Regions from separate parts of the Streptomyces sp. NBC_01077 genome, predicted to be linked through region 2. Evidence: riboswitches for the same ligand, from Rfam matches in the RefSeq annotation. Region 2 holds a riboswitch; each other region holds the start of a gene.
What was found. Region 2 has a riboswitch for cyclic di-AMP ahead of OG462_RS32110 (M23 family metallopeptidase). Riboswitches for the same ligand answer to the same signal wherever they lie in the genome.
Positions count from the first base shown of each region.

Region 1: it holds a riboswitch for cyclic di-AMP, as region 2 does, so the genes downstream of both, OG462_RS23545 (M23 family metallopeptidase) here and OG462_RS32110 (M23 family metallopeptidase) in region 2, are expected to answer to the same signal.
Region 3: it holds a riboswitch for cyclic di-AMP, as region 2 does, so the genes downstream of both, OG462_RS35555 (peptidoglycan DD-metalloendopeptidase family protein) here and OG462_RS32110 (M23 family metallopeptidase) in region 2, are expected to answer to the same signal.

Region 1 covers NZ_CP108669.1:5,216,514-5,224,263, forward strand. Annotated here, with positions in the region: gene OG462_RS23540 (PP2C family protein-serine/threonine phosphatase) at 1-900, shown strand, start outside; cyclic di-AMP (ydaO/yuaA leader) riboswitch at 1,102-1,247, shown strand; gene OG462_RS23545 (M23 family metallopeptidase) at 1,259-2,416, shown strand; gene OG462_RS23550 (aldo/keto reductase) at 2,567-3,514, shown strand; gene OG462_RS23555 (peptidoglycan-binding domain-containing protein) at 3,570-3,983, opposite strand; gene OG462_RS23560 (PrsW family intramembrane metalloprotease) at 4,085-5,413, opposite strand; gene trmB (tRNA (guanosine(46)-N7)-methyltransferase TrmB) at 5,563-6,300, opposite strand; gene lhgO (L-2-hydroxyglutarate oxidase) at 6,452-7,636, opposite strand.
Region 2 covers NZ_CP108669.1:7,080,433-7,088,182, forward strand. Annotated here, with positions in the region: gene OG462_RS32105 (M16 family metallopeptidase) at 19-1,386, shown strand; cyclic di-AMP (ydaO/yuaA leader) riboswitch at 1,587-1,752, shown strand; gene OG462_RS32110 (M23 family metallopeptidase) at 1,765-2,535, shown strand; gene OG462_RS32115 (GntR family transcriptional regulator) at 2,747-3,430, shown strand; gene OG462_RS32120 (HPr family phosphocarrier protein) at 3,574-3,855, opposite strand; gene OG462_RS32125 (GNAT family N-acetyltransferase) at 4,075-7,176, shown strand; gene OG462_RS32130 (DUF5998 family protein) at 7,217-7,750, shown strand, end outside.
Region 3 covers NZ_CP108669.1:7,877,286-7,885,035, reverse strand. Annotated here, with positions in the region: gene OG462_RS35575 (STM4013/SEN3800 family hydrolase) at 1-187, shown strand, start outside; gene OG462_RS35570 (STM4012 family radical SAM protein) at 184-1,521, shown strand; gene OG462_RS35565 (STM4011 family radical SAM protein) at 1,603-2,481, shown strand; gene OG462_RS35560 (SGNH/GDSL hydrolase family protein) at 2,468-3,262, opposite strand; gene OG462_RS35555 (peptidoglycan DD-metalloendopeptidase family protein) at 3,426-4,406, opposite strand; cyclic di-AMP (ydaO/yuaA leader) riboswitch at 4,411-4,598, opposite strand; gene OG462_RS35550 (tyrosine-protein phosphatase) at 4,960-5,781, shown strand; gene OG462_RS35545 (DUF6126 family protein) at 5,789-5,944, opposite strand; gene OG462_RS35540 (helix-turn-helix domain-containing protein) at 5,979-6,662, opposite strand; gene OG462_RS35535 (aspartate aminotransferase family protein) at 6,737-7,750, opposite strand, start outside.

The sequences.
Region 1 (7,750 bases), 1.9 Mb from region 2:
ACCGTGCTCACGGTCGCCGTGCTCGCCGTGCTCATCAACCGGGTCGTCCTCCGCAGCGGCGAGCGGCTCGCCTCCGCGCGGGTCATCGCGGAGACCGCGCAGAAGGCGGTGCTGCCGACGCCCGCCGAGCGGATCGGCGGGCTGCAGTGCGCGGCACGGTACGAGGCGGCGCAGGCGGACGCGTTCATCGGCGGCGACCTGTTCGCCGTCCAGGACACCCCCTACGGGGTGCGCCTCGTGGTCGGCGACGTCCGGGGCAAGGGGATGGACGCGGTCGAGGCCGTGGCCGTCGTCATCGGGGCGTTCCGGGAGGCGGCCGAGCAGGAGCGGAGTCTGGAGGGCGTGGCGCAGCGCCTCGAACGGGCCCTCGCCCGGGAGGGCACCCGCCGGACCGGGCTCGACGCCTTCGAGGGGTTCACCACGGCCGTCCTCGCCGAGATCCCGCGCGGTGACGGCGGCGGCACCTTCGACGGTTTCGTACGGGTCGTCAACCGCGGGCACCCGCCCCCGCTGATGCTGTTCGGGGACGGGCGCCTGGACATGCTGGAGCCGGGCGAGCCGGCGCTGCCGCTCGGCATGGGCGATCTGGCGGCGTGGCCGGACCGGGCCGAGGCGCGGCCGTACCCGCCGGGCGCGACGCTGCTGTTCTACACCGACGGCCTCTCGGAGGCGCGGAACGCGGAGGGCGTCTTCTACGACCCGGGGGAGCGGCTCGCGGGGCGGATCTTCCCGGGCCCCGAGGAACTCCTCGACGCGCTCGTGGACGACGTACGGCTGCACACGGGGGGCGGGTCGACGGACGACATGGCACTGCTCGCACTGAGCCGTCCCGCGACGGGGCAGCCGGAGCGGCGCCGGACGATGCCGGTGGTGCCGCCGGAGCCCGGTCACCGGCCGTAGTCGCGAGGTGTCACTGCGATAACAATTGACATAACGTCAGATCGCCGGGGTTTCGCCGCCCCTTGTTGAAGGGGGGTCAACTCGGACCATTCCCTATCAATTCAATGAATGATCAAGAGGAACAGCTTGGAATCGGGACCCCCTGTCTATTAACGTTCGATAACGCAGCGCGGTCGTCCCAGCCGTCGCAAGAGGCGGCACCGTGCGCACGCGCCGAATCCTGAAAAGGAACCGGGGAACCACTACTTGGGGTGAATCGGGCCCTTCGCACCTGTGCGACGAGCCCGTAGGAGACCTTCCTGCTCCGAACCCGTCAGCTAACCCGGTAGGCGAGAAGGAAGGAAAGGAGCGCGCCTTCGTGGCGTCCAACACTCCCGCACCCGAAGCCCCCTTCGATGCCTTCGGTGGTGGTGCGGGTCCCGCCGCCCCGGACACCGAGTGGAACCCCACCGAGGGCTCCCTCCGCGCCGAGAGCCGCTCCGGCGGCCGGCACCGTGTCGTCAAGCAGCGCTCCAACTTCGCCCGTTCCTCCACCGTCCTCGGCGTCGGTGTGATCGCCGCCGTCGGCGCGGGCGGCCTCGCCACCGCGCAGGAGAGGCCCCCGGTCGCGATATCGCTCCCCGACCTCCCGGACCTCAACCTGCCGGACGCCCACGACCTCCCCGGCGTCGGCGACCTCCTCCCCGAGGAGCACCAGGAGACGGTCAGCGCGGCCCGCGCCAACCCGAACCCGCTCACCGTCGAGACGTACGCCGTGCTCGACGACGAGCAGGGCACGAACACCCAGGTCGAGCAGGCGGTCCTGAACGGCCAGGACGGCCGGGCCACCATGGTCGCGACCGGCGCCGGCGACGCGGGCGAGGCGCTGCGCGCCCGCATCCTCCAGCAGGCCGAGCAGCAGCAGGCCTCCGCCGACGCCGCCGACAAGGCCGCGGCGGAGAAGGCGGCCGCCGAGAAGGCGGCCGCGGAGGCCGCGGCCAAGGCCGACGCGGCGGAGAAGGCGGCCGCCGAGGCGAAGGCCAAGGCCGAGGCGGAAGCCAAGGCGAAGGCGGAGGCCGAGGCCAAGGCGAAGGCCGAGGCGGCGGCAGAGGCCGAGCGCCTCGCCAAGCTCGCCGCGAGCTACTCGCTGCCGCTCTCCTCGTACAGCCTCAGCGCCACCTACATGCAGTCCGGCTCGATGTGGTCCTCCGGCTACCACACCGGCCTCGACTTCGCCGCTCCCACCGGCACCCCGCTCAAGGCGGTCCACGGCGGCACCGTCAAGTCGGCGGGCTGGTCCGGCTCGTACGGCTACCGGGTCGTCCTGGAGCTGGAGGACGGCACCGAGGTCTGGTACGCCCACATGTCGTCCATGACGGTCGCCGCGGGCCAGACCGTGGGCACCGGCGAGACGATCGGCCGCGTCGGCGCCACCGGCAACGTCACCGGTGCCCACCTCCACATGGAGGTGCACACGCCCGGCGGCTCCGGCCTCGACCCGGCGGAGTGGCTCCGCTCCAAGGGCCTGAGCCTGTAACACCGGGCACGCCCGTCACACCGGGAACGCCTGCAACGCCGGGGTGCCTGTCTCGCCGGGCACGCCTGCAACGCCCGGGTGCCCGTCACACCGGGCACGCCCGTCACGCGGTACGGAATAGGCCAGGCGGCCCGGAGGGTTGTGTCGATCATGACCTCCCTCCGCCCGCTGGGCTCCTCCGATCTGCACGTCTTCCCGCTCGCCCTGGGCGGCAACGTCTTCGGCTGGACCGCCGATGAGGCCCAGTCCTTCGCCGTCCTCGACGCCTACACCGCCGCCGGCGGCAACTTCGTCGACTCCGCCGACGTCTACTCCGCCTGGGCCGAGGGCAACGAGGGCGGCGAGTCCGAGACCGTCATCGGCCGCTGGCTCGCCTCTCGCGGCAACCGCTCTGATGTCGTCGTCGCCACCAAGGTCGGCGCCCACCCCCACTTCAAGGGGCTGTCCGCCACCACCATCAAGGCGGCCGCGGAAGAGTCGCTGCGCCGCCTCGGCACCGACTACATCGACCTCTACTACACGCACTTCGACGACGAGTCGGTCCCCGTCGAGGAGATCGTCACCGCCCTCGACCAGCTCGTGAAGGACGGCACGGTGCGGGCCGTCGCCGCCTCCAACATCTCCCCGGAGCGGCTGCGCGCCTCCCTCGACTTCGCCGAGACCGAGGGCCTCGCCCGTTACGTGGCCCTCCAGCCGCACTACAACCTGGTCTCCCGCGACACCTACGAGGGCCCGCTCCTGGAGACCGTCGAGCGGGCCGGGCTCTCCGCCGTCCCGTACTACGGCCTCGCCTCCGGCTTCCTCACCGGCAAGTACCGCCCGGGCACCACCGTGGACAGCGCCCGCGCGGCCGGAGCCGGCGGGCACCTGGAAACCGAGCGGGGCCGGGCCGTGCTCTCCGCGCTCGACACGGTCGCCGAGGCGCACGGGGCGGAACTCGCCACCGTCGCCCTCGCCTGGCTCGCCTCCCGCCCGACCGTCGCGGCGCCGATCGCCTCGGCGCGTACGGTCGAGCAGGTCCCGGCACTCGTCGCGGCGGCCGAGCTCACGCTCACGCAGGCCGAGCTGACGCTCCTCACGGAGGCCGCCTCGGTCTGAGCGACGACGCCCCCGGTCCGGCGGCTGCCGGACCGGGGGCGTCGCCACACCCGGATCAGGTCAGGTGGGTGGGGGTGTACATGCCGGCGAGACCGTCGCTGGGCAGGTACCAGAAGCAGTAGCCGTTCGGGCTGCCGTAGTACTGGTCACCCGAGTAGAGCAGCCAGTTGCCCGTCAGAGGGCCGACGATCCCGTCCGGCTTCAGGCCGAGGCGGTCCTGGAGCCAGACGATCTGGGCCTTGGTCGCCGGTCCCCACTGGCCGTCCTCGGCGATCTCAGCGCGGCCGTACTTCCTGGCGATGTCGTTGACCAGGTGCTGGGCGCACCAGACGTTCGAGCCGCTGGTGGAGTACCCGTAGCCGACGTATCCGGCACCCTCGACGGCCGCCGCCGGGCCGCTCGTTCCCCCGACGACCAGGGCCGCCACACCGAGTGCCAGGCCCGCCTTGGCCGCGATCTTCTTGAGCACGTATGTCTCCGTTCTCGGATGATCTTCGAGAGTGACGCTACGTGCGTTCGAGGCTCGTGCGGCTGTCCCATGGCCCATGAGACGTCCCGGGACCGTCCCGATCAGCTCCGGTACGGGTTGAAGCCGTCGTAGTCCAAGTACTGCGGCGGCGCCCACACCTTGCCCGTCGCCCGCGCCGCGTACGTGAGGGCCGGCGAGGCCACCGCCCTGCGCTGCCACAGGTGGTGGAGCAGCTCCTGCTCCCGGGCCGGGAAGTCGGCCCCGGCCGTACCGCGCCGGGCCCGGTCCCGCAGGAACGCCAGGGTCGTCGCGAAGGACTCGTACTCGCCGACGGCGCGCGCGGCCGTCGGCCCGTACGTACGGGCGGCGAAGGAGCGGGCCAGCTGGCGGGCGCGCATCGAGGAGAGCGCGAGCGGCTCGGCGGGGGAGAGCCAGCCGGCCGCCGCGTACGCCGGGAGCTCGCCGGATATCGTGCGCAGCTCGCGTTGCCGGCTCCACACCGCGAGCCAGGTCAGCAGGCCGAAGGCCGGGACCATGAGTGCCCCGTACACCGCGTAGAAGGCCAGGGGGCCGCCGAAGGTGGCCGAGCCGTTCCAGGCGGCGTGCAGGCCCATGGCGAGCAGCAGCCCGGCGAGCGGCAGCAGTACGCGGCGCAGGCGCTTCCCGCGCGGCGCGAGGGCGGCGAAGCCGAAGCCGATGCCGGTGAGCACGGTGAAGAGCGGATGCGCGAACGGTGACATCACGACCCGGACGAAGAAGGTCGCGGCGGTCACCGAGCCGATGCCGGTGGCACCGAACTCCTGGTCCTCGCCGAAGGCGTTGCCGAGGTAGAGGATGTTCTCGGTGAAGGCGAAGCCGGTCGCGGTGAACCCGGCGACCACGACGCCGTCGACGAGTCCGCCGAAGTGCTTCCTGCGGAAGAGGAAGAGCAGCAGGATCGCGGCGGCCTTCGCGCTCTCCTCCACCACGGGCGCGACCACGGTCGCGCCGAGGGTGTCCGCCGAAGTGGGATCGGCGGTGGCCGTGGCGATCCAGCGGACCGCGAAGGAGTTCGCCAGGATCGCGACGAGCGCGGCGGCGAAGGCGCCCCAGGCGAAGGCGAAGAGCAGGTTCTTCCAGGGACCCGGCTCGACCCGGTCGAGCCAGCGGAACGCGGCCATCAGCAGCGGTACGGGGAGCACCGCGAGACCCAGGCCGACGAGGAAGCCTTCGGTGCCGGTCTGCTCGCGGACCAGGCCGAGGATGAACAGGGCGCAGATCGCGAGCACGGTGATCAGGGCGACGGCCCGGACCACCCGGCTGCGCCAGAAGGCCCGGCGGGGCCGGTAGCGCCACTGGGACCGGTCGGCGGCGGCCGGGAAGGCCGGCTCCTCGGTGTCCCGGTGGGGGACGGGAGCGGTACCGGCTGCGGTGGGGGCGGGGAAGGACACGTGAGCGACCCTAACGACCCCCACCGACAGGGGGCGAAGGAGTTAAGACCCCCCTGTCGCTTTCTCCGGCTTCCTCCGGATAACTCCCTCCGGATGCCTCTCGCCGGATACCGCTCGCCGGGTCACTTCCTCGGGAAGCGTCCGCCGGGTCACTTCCTCCGGAAGAGAAGGTCGTGCACGAGGTGCCCCTTGTCGAGCCCCTGCCCCTCGAAACGGGTGAGCGGCCGGAAGTCGGGCCGAGGGGCGAAGCCGCCGTCGGCCTGGGTGTTCTCGAAGTCCGGATGCGCGGAGAGCACCTCCATCATCACCTCGGCGTACGGCTCCCAGTCGGTGGCGCAGTGGAGCACGCCGCCGGGCTTGAGCCGGGTCGCGAGGAGGCTGAGGAACTCGGGCTGGATGAGGCGCCGCTTGTGGTGGCGGGCCTTGGGCCAGGGGTCCGGGAAGTAGACGCGGCAGCCGTCGAGGGCGTCCTTGTCGAGCATCTCGCGGAGCAGGATGATCGCGTCGCCGTTGGCGACCCGGACGTTGGTCAGGCCGTTCCGGTCGGCGAGGCCGAGGAGGTTGCCCTGGCCGGGGGTGTGCACGTCCACGGCGAGGATGCCGGTGCCGGGGTCGGCGACGGCCATCTGCGCGGTCGCCTCGCCCATGCCGAAGCCGATCTCGAGGACGACGGGAAGCCCGTCGAACATCTCGCCGAGGTCGAGGACCCGCTTGCCGTCGATGTCGAGACCCCAGTCGGGCCACCGCTTCAGCAGGGCCTCGGCCTGCCCGGTGGTGACGCGACTGCGCCGCGGCTGGAAGCTGCGGATCCGCCGCTCGTGATGAGACCCGGCGGGATCGGGCAGGGGCCCCTCACCGGGCGCGAACCGCTGACTGCCCCGCTGCACGACGTGCGGTACGGGGTCGGCGGACGCGGCGACGGGCGGCGCGATGTTCTCTGGCTGCTCAGACACAATGCCCCGATTCTACGGCGCACACCGTGGTGTCCACCGCCCCGCGCGTCCGGGCCGTCGGCCCCCGCGGCCCGCAGGACCCGGGCTACAACAGCGCCAGCGCCCGCCCTGCCACCTCGCGTCCGATCGGCAGCGACGCCGTCGCCGCCGGCGACGGTGCGTTCAGGACGTGGACCGTCCGGGACGCCTCCCGGATCAGGAAGTCGTCGACCAGCGTCCCGTCCCGCAGCACCGCCTGCGCCCGCACCCCCGCCGCCGCCCGCCGCAGGTCCGACTCCTCCACCACCGGAAGCAGCCGCCGCACCGCCTCCGTGAAGGCCCGCTTCGACACCGACCGCCGCAGCTCACCCGCCCCGTACCGCCAGTGGGCCCGGGCGATCGCCCACGAGCCGGGCCACGCCAGCGTGCCGGCGAGCTCGCGGGGCCGGACGACGGACCAGCCGTACCCCTCCCGCGCGAGTGCCGGGACCGCGTTCGGCCCGATGTGGACGCCGCCGTCGATCCCCCGCGTCAGATGCACGCCGAGGAACGGGAAGGCGGGGTCCGGCACCGGATAGACGAGGCCCCGCACGAGCGAGGGGTCCCGGAGCTCGTAGTACTCCCCCCGGAAGGGCACGATCCGCATGCCCGGGTCGTCGCCCGCGAGCCGCGCGATCCGGTCGCAGTGCAGCCCCGCGCAGTTGACCAGGACCCGCGCCCGCACCACCCGGCCGTCCGCCGTCCGCACCGCGACCCCCCAGGGCCGTCGGTCGATGACGGTGACCTCCGCCCCGTACAGGATCCGGGCCCCGGAGGACTCGGCGAGCCGCTGCGACACCGCCCCGTAGTCGCAGATGCCGGTCGTGCCGACGTGGATCGCGGCCAGGCCCCGCACCCGTGGCTCGTACTCGCTGATCTGCGCGGGGCCGAGCTCGCGCACCGGGATGCCGTTCTCCCTGCCGCGCTGCACGAGTGCGTGCAGCCGGGGCAGCTCCTCACGCGCGGTGGCGACGACGAGCTTGCCCGTCACCTCGTACGGAATGTCCCACTCCGCACAGAACTTGACCATTTCGGCCGCGCCCTCGACCGCGAACCGGGCCTTGAGCGAGCCCGGCCGGTAGTAGATCCCGCTGTGGATCACCCCGCTGTTGCGCCCGGTCTGGTGGCGCGCGAGCGCGTGCTCCTTCTCCAGGACCGTGACCCGGGTGCCGGGAGCGGCGCGCGTCAGGGCGTACGCCGTCGACAGACCGACGATCCCGCCGCCGATCACCAGCACGTCACAGTCAAACACCAGCGCCACCTCCCACCCCCGATAGTGCACTGGCCCACTGACAATCCCGTGAAACCTCGCGCGACGTCACGAGACGCAGGTCACGCCCCTGGGCTGCAGGAGGCGTGAGCTGCC
Region 2 (7,750 bases):
GCCGCGTCTTTGACGAGCATGGACTTCCACCCGCAGCCGACGCCCGGTGTCGCCAGGCCCTGGGCCTTCCCGGCTCCGGACCGAAGCATCCGGGACAACGGCCTGACGCTGCTGACCAGTCACCGCCCCGGCCAGCAGGTCGTGGCCGTGGAGATCTTCCTGCCGGCCCCGCTGGACGCCGAGCCCGCGGGTCTCGACGGTGTCGCCACCATCATGGCCCGCGCGCTCTCCGAGGGCACGGACCAGCACACCGCCGAGGAGTTCGCGGCCGAGCTGGAGCGCTGCGGCGCCACGCTCGACGCGCACGCCGACCACCCGGGCGTACGGGTCTCCCTGGAGGTTCCCGTCTCCCGGCTGCCCAAGGCGCTCGGTCTCGTCTCCGAGGCCCTGATCGCCCCGGCGTTCCTCGAGACCGAGGTCGAGCGGCTGGTGCGCAACCGTCTCGACGAGATCCCGCACGAGACGGCCAACCCGGCCCGCCGCGCCGCCAAGCAGCTCTCCAAGGAGCTCTTCCCGGCCGAGGCCCGGATGTCCCGGCCGCGCCAGGGCACCGAGGAGACCGTCGGGGCGATCGACGCCGCCGCGGTCCGCGCCTTCTACGAGGCGTACGTCCGGCCCGCCACGGCCACCGCCGTGGTCGTCGGAGACCTCACCGGCGTCGACCTGGACAAGGTCCTCGCCGAGACCCTGGGCGCCTGGACCGGCGAGCCGGCCGAGCCGCTCCCGATGCCGCCGATCACCGCCGACGACACCGGACGGGTCGTCATCGTGGACCGTCCCGGCGCCGTCCAGACCCAGTTGCTGATCGGCCGGGTCGGCTCCGACCGGCACGACAGCGTCTGGCCGGCCCAGGTCCTGGGCACGTACTGCCTCGGTGGCACCCTCACCTCGCGGCTCGACCGGGTCCTGCGCGAGGAGAAGGGCTACACGTACGGCGTGCGGGCCTTCGGGCAGGTGCTCCGCTCGGACGGCCGGGGGAACGGCGCCTCGATGCTCGCCATCAGCGGTTCCATCGACACGCCCAACACCGGCCCGGCTCTTGACGACCTGTGGAAGGTGCTGCGGACGCTGGCCGCGGAGGGCCTCACGGACGCCGAGCGCGAGACGGCCGTGCAGAACCTGGTGGGGGTCGCGCCGCTCAAGTACGAGACGGCGGCCTCCGTCGCCGGGACGCTCGCCGACCAGGTCGAGCAGCACCTCCCGGACGACTACCAGGCCCAGTTGTACGCGCGGCTGGCCGACACCGGCACGGTCGAGGCGACCGCGGCCGTGGTCAGCGCCTTCCCGGTGGACCGGCTCGTCACCGTGCTCGTGGGCGACGCGGCGCAGATCGCGGAGCCGGTGCGCGCGCTCGGCATCGGTGAAGTGACCGTCGTGACCGGCTGATTCAGGCCGCCGGCACGGCAGAAGAGGGCCCCGACGGCATCGTTCGTCGGGGTCCTCCCCTTTGTCCGTATTGAGGTCAAGGGTGGTCGTATGCCCTGTGGCATGTCTTACAAAAGGCGTGTCCGGTTGGTGATTGAAAGACGATCCGCATAGCGTCGGTGCGGCTGTTCGTCAGTTGCACGTGCCGCAGCCGCGGCATCGGACAGTCATCGCCGAGTCCCCGTCAGGCGCGAGCCTGGGGAGCCGGGGACCCACACGTAGTCCCTGGGGTGAATCGGGCGCCTTCGTCTCGTACGGAGGGGCTCGTAGGAGACCTTCCTGCTCCGAACCCGTCAGCTAACCCGGTAGGCGAGAAGGAAGGAAAGGATCAGCCCCTACATGGCGTTCACCCGTGCCACCGGGAAGCATCGTGGTCCGAGCCGGATGGCGCGCCGCAGCGTGGGCATCGCCGGCGTAGCGACGCTCGCCACCACCGGCGTCATCGGAACCCTCGCCTCCCCGGCGCTCGCCGCCGACGCGGAGCCCCGCTCCGTCGAGGACACCGGCCTCACCCAGGTGATCACCGAGGACTCCCTCGCCGACCGGATCGACGCCCAGGCCGCCGCCCAGGAGCAGGAGGCCTTCGAGGTCGCCGCCAAGGCGAAGGCCAAGGCCGAGGCGAAGCGCAAGGCCGAGGCCCGCGCCAAGGAGATCCGCGAGGCCGAGCAGCGCGCCGCCCGTGAGGCCGAGCGCCGCCGCCTGAACTCCTTCCAGCTGCCCGTCGAGGGCACGTACGTGTCCACCGGCTACAAGACCGGCGGCTCGCTCTGGTCCTCCGGCAGCCACTCCGGCATCGACTTCCACGCCGCCTACGGCAGCAGCGTCGTCTCCGTCGGCTCCGGCACCGTCGTCGAGGCCGGCTGGGGCGGCGCGTACGGCAACAACATCGTCATCCGGATGAACGACGGCACGTACACCCAGTACGGTCACCTCTCCTCCATCGGCGTCTACGTCGGCCAGGGCGTCGAGCCGGGCGAGCGGATAGGCATCTCGGGCTCGACCGGCAACTCGACCGGCCCGCACCTCCACTTCGAGGCGCGTACGACCTCCGAGTACGGCTCCGACATCAACCCGGTCTCGTACCTGCGCGCCCGCGGCGTCAACGTCTGACCCGGAACGCACTCGCGCACCGTCGGCGATCCCGCCGCACCCGCATCGCAAAAGCCCCGGCTCGTACTGAGCCGGGGCTTTTCGTCGGCCGCAGGACATTCACATTCCGCTGGGGCATCGGAAATTCCGGCGCGCTGCAATAGAGTCGCAGATCGGGCGCAGAACAGGCGCCGCTCGAATTGACTCGCGCAGACCAAGGCGGAGGTCGGACATGCGCATTCCCGCGCACTCGGTATGCACGGCGATCCGGGACGACATCGTCTCCGGCGTCTTCGAGCGGGGCAGCCGGCTGACGGAGGAACAGCTCGCCCGGCGGTACGGGGTCTCCCGCGTCCCGGTCCGCGAGGCCCTGCGCACCCTGGAGTCCGAGGGCTTCGTCGTCACCCGCCGCCACGCCGGCGCGCATGTCGCCGAGCCCACCGAGCAGGAGGCGGCGGATCTGCTCGACATGCGGGCGCTGCTCGAACCGCTGGGGGCCGCCCGCGCGGCCCAGCGGCGCACGGAGGCCCATCTCAAGGTGCTGCGCGGCCTCGTCAGGCTGGGCCAGGAGCGGGCCAGGCGTGGCCAGGGCGAGGATCTGCGCTCACTCGGCGGCTGGTTCCACGAGACGCTCGCACAGGCCTCCGGCAGCCCGGCCCTGACGGCGCTCCTGACCCAGCTGCGGCACAAGATCGCCTGGATGTACGCGGTCGATCAGCCCGAACGGCCGGCGGAGGCCTGGGCCGAGCACGGCGCGATCGTGGACGCCGTGGCGCGCGGTGATGCCGAGCGGGCGCGGGCGCTGACCGCGCTGCACGCGGAGCGCTCGCAGTCGCTGCACCGACTCAAAAGGCCGGAGCGCGGCCGTGTGAGGGTTTCGCAACATGCAGTCAACACGGCGAGTGCCCGGAATTAACGCGCGCATCGTATACATGGAATAGGAATTCGACGCCCATGTTTTGTGCTGCTCGAAAATCGGGGCGGTGGAAAGCGAAAGGCCGTGATCGCCGGAATTCCGGCAGGCACGGCCTTTCGTCGTACGGGGTGGGGTGACCCGGATCAGACGGTCTCGGGGAGCTCGTCGAGACCCTCGGCGACCAGCTTCGCCAGACGGTCCAGAGCGGCCTCGGCGCCGTCGGCCTCCGAAGCGAGGACGATCTCCTCGCCGCCCTGCGCGCCCAGGCCGAGCACCGCGAGCATGGAGGCGGCGTTCACGGGGGAGCCGTCGGACTTGGCGATCGTCACCGGAACGCCGGAAGCCGTGGCGGCACGGACGAAGATGGACGCGGGGCGGGCGTGCAGGCCCTCGGCCCAGCCGACGTTGACGCGGCGCTCAGCCATGGTGTTGCCCTTCAAGTTTTAAGGGGTTGTCTAGACCAGTCTCTCACGGGATGCTCCGTGCTCGTGCCGACCTTCGGCCCGGATCGGACCGCCTTTCGGCCCTCCCTCGCCGTGCCCGGCGTGCTCCCTACCTTGCACGGCGCACACCCGCCGCGCGAGCGGTGTCACCGCCGTGTCGCGACCGGTGCCGCCACTGTGCCGCGGCCGTAGGCTGGCCCCATGGAGAGCGCGTCGGAGCAGTCGGAAGCGGCGGACCAACCGGCACCACCGGCGCGTCCGGAGTCGCCGGACCGGTCGCCCGGCCGGTCGCCGGACCACGACTACCCCGACCACTGGGAAGCGGACGTGGTGCTCCGCGACGGCGGCACCGCACGCATCCGGCCCATCATCGCCGACGACGCCGACCGCCTCGTCAGCTTCTACGAGCAGGTCTCGGACGAGTCGAAGTACTACCGCTTCTTCGCCCCCTACCCGCGGCTCTCCGCCAAGGACGTGCACCGCTTCACCCACCACGACTTCGTGGACCGGGTCGGGCTCGCGGCGACCGTGGGCGGCGAGTTCATCGCCACCGTGCGGTACGACCGCATCAACGACCGCGGCCTGCCCGCCTCCGCCCCGGCCGACGAGGCCGAGGTCGCCTTCCTCGTCCAGGACGCCCACCAGGGACGCGGAGTCGCCTCCGCCCTGCTCGAACACATCGCGGCGGTCGCGCGCGAGCGGGACATCCGGCGCTTCGCCGCCGAGGTCCTCCCCGCCAACACCAAGATGATCAAGGTCTTCACCGACGCGGGCTACACCCAGAAGCGCAGCTTCGAGGACGGCTCCGTACGGCTCCACCTCGACCTCGAACCCACCGACCGCTCCCTCGCCGTCCAGCGCGCACGGGAGCAGCGGGCCGAGGCCCGCTCCGTACAACGCCTCCTCACCCCCCGGTCCGTCGCCGTCGTCGGGGCCGGGCGCGCACCCGGCGGCGTCGGCCGGACCGTCCTCCGCAACCTCCTCGGGGCCGGCTTCACCGGACGCGTGTACGCGGTCAACGCGGCGCTCGCCGGGAACGGCGACGACCCCGTCGAGTTCGACGGCGTCCCCGCCCACCCCTCGGTCGCCGCCATCGGCGAACCCGTCGACCTCGCGATCGTCGCCGTCCCCGCCGAACGGGTGCCGGAAGTCGTCGCCGACTGCGGCGCACACGGCGTCCAGGGCCTCGTCGTCCTCTCCGCCGGATACGCCGAGAGCGGGGCCGCCGGCCGCGAGCGGCAGCGTCAACTCGTACGGCAGGCCCGCTCGTACGGCATGCGGATCATCGGCCCCAACGCCTTCGGCATCATCAACACCACCCCCGACGTCAGGCTCAACGCCTCCCTCGCCCCGCAGATGCCGGCCGCCGGACGGATCGGGCTCTTCACCCAGTCCGGGGCGATCGGCATCGCCCTCCTCGCCGGGCTGCACCGGCGGGGCGCCGGGCTGTCCTCCTTCATCTCGGCCGGCAACCGCGCAGACGTCTCCGGCAACGACTTCCTCCAGCACTGGTACGACGACCCCGGGACGGATGTCGTCCTCCTCTACCTGGAGTCGATCGGCAACCCCCGGAAGTTCACCCGGCTCGCCCGTCGCACCGCCGCCGTCAAGCCGGTCGTCGTCGTCAAGGGCGCCCGGCACAGCGGCAGCGCCCCGCCCGGCCACCGCGTGCCCGTCACCCGGATCCCGCACGCCACGGTCTCCGCGCTGCTCCGCCAGGCCGGCGTCATCCGCGTCGACACCGTCACCGAACTCGTGGACGCCGGACTGCTGCTCGCCGCCCAGCCGCTGCCCGCCGGACCCCGGGTCGCGATCCTCGGCAACTCCGAGTCGCTCGGCCTCCTCACGTACGACGCCTGCCTGACCGAGGGACTGCGGCCGCTGCGGCCGCTCGACCTCACGACGGCGGCGGACCCGGCGGACTTCCGGGACGCCCTCGCGGCGGCGCTCGCGGACGAGACCTCCGACGCGGTCGTCGTGAACGCGATTCCGTGGGTCGGCGAGAACGGCGCCACCGAGTTCGGCGACGGCGAGGTCCTCGCGGCCTCTCTCCGCGAGGCCGTCGCCTCCGCCCCCGCCCCGATGAAGCCGGTCGTCGTCGTCCACGTCGAGATGGGCGGCCTCGCGGAGGCGCTCGCGGTCGCCACGAGCACGCGACCGGCGACGCCGGGACGGGGCGGCCCCGCCGCGTCCGCCCGCGGTCCGCTCGCCTCCGGTGCCCCCCGCGCGGTCGCCGTACCGCCGGGACCGGCCGGTTCGCCCCCCGGCGGCCCGAGCGGCCCCGGTGGCCCAAGCGCTCCCGGCGTCTCCGCTGTATCCGCTGTCTCCGGGGCGACCAGGACCCCGGCCTCGACCCCGGCTTCGACCTCTGCCCCGACCGCGGCCCCCGCTGCCGACGGCGACCCCGCATCCGTGCCCGTCGTCGTCCCGCCCGCCACCATCCCCGCCTACCCCGCCGCCGAGCGGGCCGTACGGGCCCTCGCCGAGGCCGTGCGGTACGGGCAGTGGCGGCGACAGGCCGCCGAACCCGGGCGGGTGCCCGAGTACGAGGACATCGACGAGGCCGGGGCCGCCGCTCTCATCGAGCGGGTGCTCGGCGGCGACGCCGACCCGCGCGGTGTGACCCTCGACACCGCACAGGCCGGGGAGCTGCTCGCGCGGTACGGCATCGCCGTCCTGCCGACCCTGGCCGCGCCCACCCCCGACGCCGCCGTCGCGGCCGCCGGCCGGCTCGGCTACCCGGTCGCCCTGAAGACGACCGCGCCCCACCTCCGCCACCGCCCCGACCTCGGTGGCGTACGGCTCGACCTGGCGTCCGAGGAGCAGCTCCGTACGGCCTACGCCGAGCTGACCGAGGTCCTCGGCAAGCCCGAGGAGCTCCAGCCGGTCGTCCAGGCGATGGTGCCCCGGGGCGTCGACACCGTCGTCCGCTCCGCCATCGACCCGGCCGTCGGCGCCGTCCTCTCCTTCGGGCTCGCGGGCGCCGCGTCCGAGCTGCTCGGCGACACGGCCCACCGGCTCGTTCCGGCCACCGACCGTGACGTCGCCGAACTCGTCCGTTCCCTCCGCACCGCCCCGCTGCTCTTCGGCTGGCGCGGCTCCGCCCCCGTCGACACCCCGGCCCTGGAAGAGGTCCTGCTCCGGGTCTCCCGGCTGGTCGACGACCACCCCGAAGTGGTCGCCGTCTCCCTGGAGCCGGTGGTCGTGGCAGCGCGCGGGCTCTCCGTGCTCGGCGCCACCGTCCGACTGGCCCCGCCGCCGCCCCGCACCGACCTCGGGCCGCGCAGCCTGCCGAGTTACTGAAGGGCCTGAGGGGGCCCCACCGCCCCGTAGGATGGATTCCATGGCGAAGACCGGTACGACGACCCAGGGGCTGCGCGCGGCGATCGAGCGCAGCGGCTACTACCCGGCCCTCGTGGCCGAGGCGGTGGAGGCCGCCGTCGGCGGCGAGGCCGTCGCGTCGTACGTGGTGCACCAGGAGACCACCTTCGACGCCAACGAGGTACGGCGCCACGTCACCGTCCTCGTCCTGACGCCGCACCGCTTCATCGTCAGCCACACCGACGAGCAGTCCGCCGACACCAGCTCCCCGACGCCGTACGCCACGACGTCCACGGAGTCCGTGAAGCTCGACCGGATCTCGTCGGTCGTCGTCAGCCGCGTCGTCGCCAACCCGGAGTCGTACGCGCCGGGCACGCTGCCCCGCGAGGTGGTCCTCACCATCGGCTGGGGTGCCGTCTCCCGGATCGACCTGGAGCCCGCCGCCTGCGGCGACGCCAACTGCGACGCCGACCACGGCTACACGGGCAACGCCACGGCCGACGACCTCAGCCTGCGCGTGAGCGAGGCCGGGGACGGTCCGGACACCGTTCGGCAG
Region 3 (7,750 bases), 800 kb from region 2:
GCACATCGGGCGGCTCTTCGCCGCGATGAGCGGCCGCCGTCCGTGTCTCGCGATCGTCTGCTCCGACCACGGCACCGCGTACGGGGAGGACGGCCACACCGGTCACCGGATCGGCCACGAGGTCGTGTGGACCGTCCCGTACGCGCAGTTCGAGCTCGCGGGCCCGGAGCGGGAGGCCGTGGCATGAGCGACAGCGCCACCCCGCGTCCGTACCGGAGCTACGTCTACGCCTACCCGCACAAGACGGCGTACCGGCCCCTCCCCGGCCCGGTGCCCTCCCTCGCCGCGCTCTGGCGGGACGAACCGAAGGACGCGCTCTCCCTCTATGCGCACATACCGTTCTGCGAGGTCCGCTGCGGCTTCTGCAACCTCTTCACCCGGATCGGCGCCCCCGACGAGCTGACCACCCGCTATCTCGACGCCCTCGACCGCCAGGCCGCCACCGTCCGCGAGGCCCTCGGCGACGAGGCCCCGGTGCGGTTCGCGACGGCGGCGTTCGGCGGCGGCACGCCCACCTTCCTCACCGCCGGCGAGCTGGAGCGGCTCTGCGACATCGCCGAGAAGCGGATGGGGGTGGATCTGCGGGCGGTGCCGCTCTCCGTGGAGACCTCGCCCGCGACGGCGACCGCCGACCGCCTCGTCCTGCTCGCCGAGCGGGGCGCGACCCGGCTCAGCATCGGGGTGCAGAGCTTCGTGGAGGCCGAGGCACGGGCGGCCGTCCGGCCCCAGCGCCGCGCCGACGTCGAGTCGGCCCTCGGCCGGATCCGGGACGCCGGCGTCCCCGTGCTCAACATCGACCTGATCTACGGGATCGACGGACAGACCGAGGAGTCCTGGCGTTACTCGCTCGACGCCGCCCTCGCCTGGCGCCCGGAGGAGCTGTACCTCTATCCGCTGTACGTCCGGCCGCTCACCGGCCTCGGCCGGATCTCCCCCGCCGCCGACCGGGAGTGGGACGAGCAGCGGCTGCGCCTCTACCGGTACGGCCGGGACCATCTCCTCGCGCACGGCTACGAGCAGGTGTCGATGCGGATGTTCCGGCGGACGGACGCCGCACCGCTCGGCCCCGACGACTACGCCTGCCAGACGGACGGGATGATCGGCCTGGGCTGCGGGGCCCGCTCGTACACCTCGGCCCTGCACTACTCGTTCGACTACGCGGTCGACATGCGGGAGATCCGCACGATCATCGACGCCTACACGGAGACCGCGGACTTCTCGACGGCCGAGGTCGGCCGGTGGGTCGACGCCGGGGAGGCCCGCCGCCGCCATCTGCTCCAGTCGCTGCTTCAGGCCGAGGGCATGCCGCTCGCGGGGTACGAGGAGCGGTTCGGTGCCTCGCCGTTCGCGGACTTCCCGGCGGAACTGGGCCGGTTCGAGGCGTTCGGGTGGCTGGACGAGGAGGCGCCGGCCGGGCTGCTCCGGCTGTCCCCGGAGGGCCTCGCCCACTCGGACGGCCTCGGCCCGGAGCTGTTCTCCCCCTCGGTGCGGGCCGCGATGGCCGCGTACGAGCCGAAGTAGGGGGCGGCCATGGACCTCACACCGTCGCCGATCCCGGGTACGGGCACCGACCTGGCACCGTCACCGATCCCGGTCCCGGGCATGGACCTGACGCTGCTCTACCGCGGGCCGCTCTCCTCCTGCGACTTCGACTGTCCGTACTGCCCCTTCGCCAAGCGCCGGGACAGCCGGGAACAGCTGCGCGCGGACCGGGCCGCACTGGAGCGGTTCACCGGCTGGGCCACCGGGCAGACCGAGGACCGGCTGCGCATCCTCTTCACCCCGTGGGGCGAGGGCCTGGTCCGCTCCTGGTACCGGCGGGCGCTCGTCGAGCTGTCGCGGCTCCCGCACGTCGAGCGGGTGGCGATCCAGACCAATCTGAGCTGCCGGACCGAATGGCTGGCGGACGCGGACCCGGAGAGCGTGGCGCTCTGGTGCACGTACCACCCGGGGCAGACACCGTACGAGCGCTTCCTCGCCAAGTGCGGGGAGCTGGCGGAGCGGGGCATCCGCTTCAGTGTCGGCGTCGTCGGGCTCCCCGAGCACACGGAGCACGCCCGTCGGCTGCGGGCCGCGCTGCCGCCGCACGTCTACCTCTGGGTGAACGCGGCGGAGGGCCACTCGTACACCGACGCGGAGGCCGCGGGGTGGACGCGGATCGACCCGCTCTTCCCGTACAGCCGTCATCCGCACCGCTCGGCGGGGCTGCCCTGCCGGACCGGGGAGTCGGTGATCTCGGTGGACGGCGAGGGGACGGTACGGCGCTGCCATTTCGTCAAGGCCGAGCTGGGGAATCTGTACGACGGCTCGTACCGCGCCGCCCTGCGCCCCCGGGCCTGCCCCCTCGCCGTCTGCGACTGCCACATCGGCTACGTCCATCTGGAGACGCTGCCGCTGTACGACGTGTTCGCCGGCGGGATCCTGGAGCGGATCCCCGCCGGCGTGCACCCGCCTGCGGTCCCCGGAACTACAGGGGCATGAGGTCGGGGCGCTTCGCCTCGACGTGGTCGCCGGAGCTCTCGCCGCGCAGCCGGCGGCCGATCCAGGGCACGAGGTACTCCCTGGCCCAGTGGATGTCGTCGCGGCGCACCTCGAGCGTGCCGCGCGGGGGTACCGGCGGCCACGCCTGGTCCGGGTCGGCCGGCACCGGCATGCCGAGGACCTGGGCGGCGCGCAGGGCGACCCGGGTGTGGCCGTCGGACGAGAGGTGCAGCCGGTCGTCGTCCCAGGCGCGCCGGTCCTGCACGGACTTCAGGGACCAGAGGTCGAGGACCGGACAGCCGTAGCGGTCCGCGATGGCCCGGACGTGCCCGTTGTACGTGGCGATCTTGCCGCGCAGGTGCTTGAGGAGCGTGACGCCGCGCGTGTCGAAGCCGGTGGTCACCATGACGGTGCCGACGGCGGAGGTCAGTTCGGCGACGGCGCGCTCGAAGCGCTCGGCGACGTCGTCGGGGTCCGTGCCGGGGCGGATGATGTCGTTTCCGCCGGCGCAGAAGGTCACCAGGTCGGGGGCGAGTTCCTTCGCCCGGGGGACCTGTTCCGCCACGATCTGGTCGAGGAGGCGCCCGCGTACGGCCAGGTTGGCGTAGCGGAAGGCGTCGTGCTCCGGCAGCTGGTCGGCGAGCAGCACCGCGAAGCGGTCCGCCCAGCCCACGTACGTCCCGTCGGGCCCGGGGTCTCCGACGCCCTCGGTGAAGCTGTCACCGATCGCCGCGTACGACCCGAATGCGTTCTTGTCTCTTGATCTCGAATCGTCTGCCACGGGAGCACATCCTTCCCTTTCGGATGTGACCTACGCGACCGTAAGGAGGGGTTGACGCCGGGTGACATATGCCACCGATAAAGAATTTGCCAAGCCGGAATAGACGGGGAACACGCCGGAGGCCCGGCACGCGTGTGCCGGGCCTCCGAGTGACGACGGGGCGTCAGATGTTCACACCGTGCTGACGCAGGGCGGAGATCGGGTCGATGTCGGAGCCGTACTCCGGCCCGGTACGCATCTCGAAGTGCAGGTGCGGGCCGGTGACGTTGCCGGTCGCGCCGGAGAGGCCGATCTGCTCGCCGCCGCTCACGGTCTGGCCGGCGGAGACGGAGATCGAGGAGAGGTGGGCGTACTGCGAGAAGGTGCCGTCGGCGTGCTGGATGACGACCTGGTTGCCGTACGCGCCGCCGTCGCCGGCGGAGTAGACGGTGCCGGGGCCGACCGCGACGATCGTGGTGCCGGTGGAGGCCATGAAGTCGACACCGGTGTGGTAGCCGGAGGACCACATGGAGCCGGCGGCGCGGTACGGGGTGGACATGCCGCCGCTGACCGGGGCGACCCAGCCGGAGGAGGAGGTCGCGCCGGCCGAGGAAGAGGAGCCGGACGACTGCGTGCTCGCGGCCGGGGCGGCGGAACGCTCGCTGCTTCGGGAGGCGCGCGAGGTGTCGCCGTTCTTCGCGGAGTCGCTCGAAGAGGCCTTCGCGGAGCTCTTGGGAGCGGCGGCCTTGGGCGCGGCGGCCGGAGCGGTGCTCTTGGCGCCGAGGGTGAGCCTCATTCCGGGCAGGATGAGCGAGGGGTTCTCGCCGACGACCTGGCGGTTGTCCGCGTACAGCTTCTGCCAGCCACCGGTGAGGTGGTGCTCGGCGGCGATCTTCGACAGGTAGTCGCCCCGCACGACGGAGTACGTCTTCGGCGCGGCCTTGGCGGTGGTGGGCGCGGCCTCGGCGACGGCGGGGGCCTTCACCTGGGCGGCGGCGGTGACGGCCTGGCCGGGAGCGGCGGCCGGGGCGGCCTGCTCGGCGGCGTGGGCGCCGGTGGCACCGAGGAGCGGGAGGGCGACAACGGCGCCTCCCGTACCGGCGGCGACGATTCCGCGGGTCAGGGGGTTGCTCTTGGGACGGCGGTGCTTACCCTTCGCGGGCATGGCGAATTCCTCTCCGGCGCCTACGAGGTGAGCTGTCGGGTTCGGACTGGAGATGTCCGGCCGCGCTCTCACGCGGCTTCACCCCGAGCCGTCCTGCGTCGCGGGACCGGCGTACTTCCTGGGTCCCCCGCTCCTGCCACGCATGGGATGAGTGGAATTCCGGACGGTGGCAGGATTCGGCGGTCCGACCGGATTGACGGTGACGCTAGACGAGCCGGGTCGGCGCGAACAAGCCAATGATTTCTTCCGGCTTTCCCCGTACGGCCTTTCACCCGGAATTCCGGTCACCCTCCGTGGATGACGGACCTTCGATTTCCTTTTTCCGTACGGCAATTGCTCCGGCCCGTCGGCCACGATCCGTCACTTCTATGACCCTGCTCACGCGCCGGGTCTCATCTCGCCTGTAAACAGGGCGCGTTATACACAACGCCTCAAATTCGGACAGATCGCCCATTCCCGTCCAGGGGGGTGCGCCATCACGGCCTCACCTGGATGATTGCCCCTGGAACCGACCACGCGTCGGGTACCCGAACGTCGACCCCCAGGAGCATCCGTGACGCAGCAGCTGCCGCAGGTCCCGCCCACCGAAGCGAACGAACCCGAGCTGGCCGAGGTCCGCAACTTCCGGGACGTGGGCGGCCTGCCGACGACGGACGGGCGTGCCGTGCACCCCGGCCGCCTCTTCCGCAGCGGCCACCTCGCCCACGCCACCGAGGAGGACGTCGCCTTCCTCGACTCGCTCGGGCTGCACACCGTCTTCGACTTCCGGAACCTGGCCGACCGCAAGGTCGAGGGCCCGGACGTCGACCTTGCGGGTGTACGGAACGTGAACATACCGCTCAACGACCCGGCCGACGGCAAGGAGTTCTGGAAGCTCGTCCGCGACGGCGACATCGAGCAGCTGCGGGACATCCTCGGCGACGGCAAGGCCGCGACCCGAATGTCCGACTCGTACCGGAAAATGGTGGTCGAGCGGACCGGGGAGCACAGCCGGATCCTGCACTCCCTGGCGGAGGACAGCCTCCCCGCCCTGATGCACTGCGCGGCCGGCAAGGACCGCGCCGGGCTCTCCATCGCGATCACCCTGCTGGCCCTCGGGGTCGAGCGGGAGGCGATCGAGGCCGACTACGTGAAGTCGAACGACCCGCACCGCCGCTACAAGGTGCGCCGCAGCTCCACCGCCCCGGACGCGATGTCGCCCGAGGTGATGGAGCTGCTGAGCCCGCTGTTCGACGCGCGGGTGGAGTATCTGCGGGGCGCCTTCGAGACGATCGAGGCGACCTGGGGCTCGGTGGACACCTACCTCGCGGAGGGCCTGAAGCTCTCCCCGGAGACCCTCGCGCGCCTGCGGGAGCGCCTCCTCACGGAGGCGTGACCAGGACCTACTGGTTCTGCCCGCCCAGCATGAAGAGCAGGTAGAGGAAGCCGGCGAAGAGGTGCCCGGCGATCAGATAGGCGAAGAGGCGCAGGACGAGACCCTTGGGGAACTTGCCCTCGCCTCGCTCTTCGCCGGTGACAGGTCGTGACTTCTCGGACATCTCGGTCCTTTTCTGTCGAAGGAAGTACGCGGGATCAGCGCCGATGCGGAGTTCCGTCGCCGAGGCACAGCTCGGCCGCGGGACTCTGCATCAGGGTGTGGACGAAGAGCAGCTCGGCCCCGCCCGGGGTCGCCGCCCCGATCCGGTGCGGGGTCAGCGAGTCGAAGTGCGCGCTGTCCCCTGGATCGAGGATGTGCACGGCCTCGCCGAGTGCGAGCCGCACCCGGCCCTCCAGGACGTGGATCCACTCCTCACCCGGGTGGACGCGCACGATGTCGGCCCGGGTGGCGTACGGCACATGCACCCGCAGGCACTGCAGGGCGCGCCCGGCGCCGCCCAGCTGGCGGTAGATCCAGCCGTCGGCCTCGACGGGTTCGGAGCGGCCGGCCCGGACGACGGGGTCGCGCTCGGGCAGTGTCTCGCCGAGGAGCTCGGAGACCGTCGTACCGTAGATGCGGGCGAGGGCCAGCAGCATCGGAAGCGAGGGCTGCCGGTTCCCCGTCTCCAGACGCGAGAGGTGGGCGGGCGAGAGGCCGGCCCGCTGGGCGGCGGCTTCCAGGGTGAGTCCCCGACGGCGGCGCAGGGCCCGCAGCTGTGGGGCGACGTCGGGCAGGGCGCCGGACGTGGCAGGGTCGGCCAGGACGCCGGACGTGGCGGCGTCGGGCGGGACGCCCGGGGTGGCGGGGTCCGGGGAGGTTCCCCCGGGGACGTGGTCCATGCGTCCATTCCGCCAGGATCGTGCCTCTGAGGCAAGTTTCTTGCCTCCGAGGCAAAAACCCGGGGTCGTACGGGTCAGCGTTGCGCCACCGCCTGTTTGACCAGGGTCTTCCCGAAGTCCCACATCAGCCCGCCACCGCCGTGGGCCTCGTCCATGACCGCCGTGAAGGCGGTCACGAACCGGTCCACGTCCGCCTCGTCGATGACCAGCGGCGGGATCAGCTTGATCACCTCCAGATGGTCCCCGGAGACCTGGGTGAGGATCTGGTGCCGCTGGAGCAGCGGGACGACGACCATCTGGGCGAAGAGTCCCTTGCGGGCCGCCTGGAGCATCGTCCAGCGCCCGCGCAGCCCCAGGGAGGACGGCCTTCCGAACTCGATCCCGATCATCAGTCCGCGCCCGCGGATCTCGTGGAGCAGCTCGTACCGGGGCACGAGCTCCTTCAGCCGCCCGGAGAGCAGGTCGCCGATCCGGCGGGCGTGCGCGACCGTCCCCTCGTTCTCCATGACGGAGAGGACGGCGAGCCCGGCCGCCATGGCCTGCGCGTTGGACCCGAAACTCGCCGAGTGGACCAGGACCCGGTCCATCGACGAGTAGACCTTCTTGAAGATCCAGTCCTTGCCGAGGGTGGCGCCGACCGGCACGTAGCCGCCGGAGAGCGCCTTGGCGACACAGACCAGGTCGGGTTCGACGCCCTCCTCGTGCTGGTACGCGTAGAAGTCGCCGGTCCTGCCGAGGCCGGTCTGCACCTCGTCGGCGATGAGCAGGGCCCCGTGCCGGTGGAGCAGCTCCTGGGCGGCGCGCAGGAAGCCCGGCGGTGCCGCGTGGACGCCCTTGCCCTGGATGGGTTCGACGACGAAGGCGGCCACGTCGCCCTTGCGCAGCTCCCGCTCCAGGGCGTCGAGGTCGCCGAGCCCGATCGCCGTGTCGGGCAGCAGCGGGGCGAAGCCGTCCCGGAAGCCGTTCTCGCCGTTCACGGAGAGGGAGCCGGTGGTGAGCCCGTGGAAGGCGTGGGTGCAGTAGAGGACCCTCGGCCGCCCGGTGGCGTACCGGGCGAACTTGAGGGCGGTCTCCACGGCCTCCGTGCC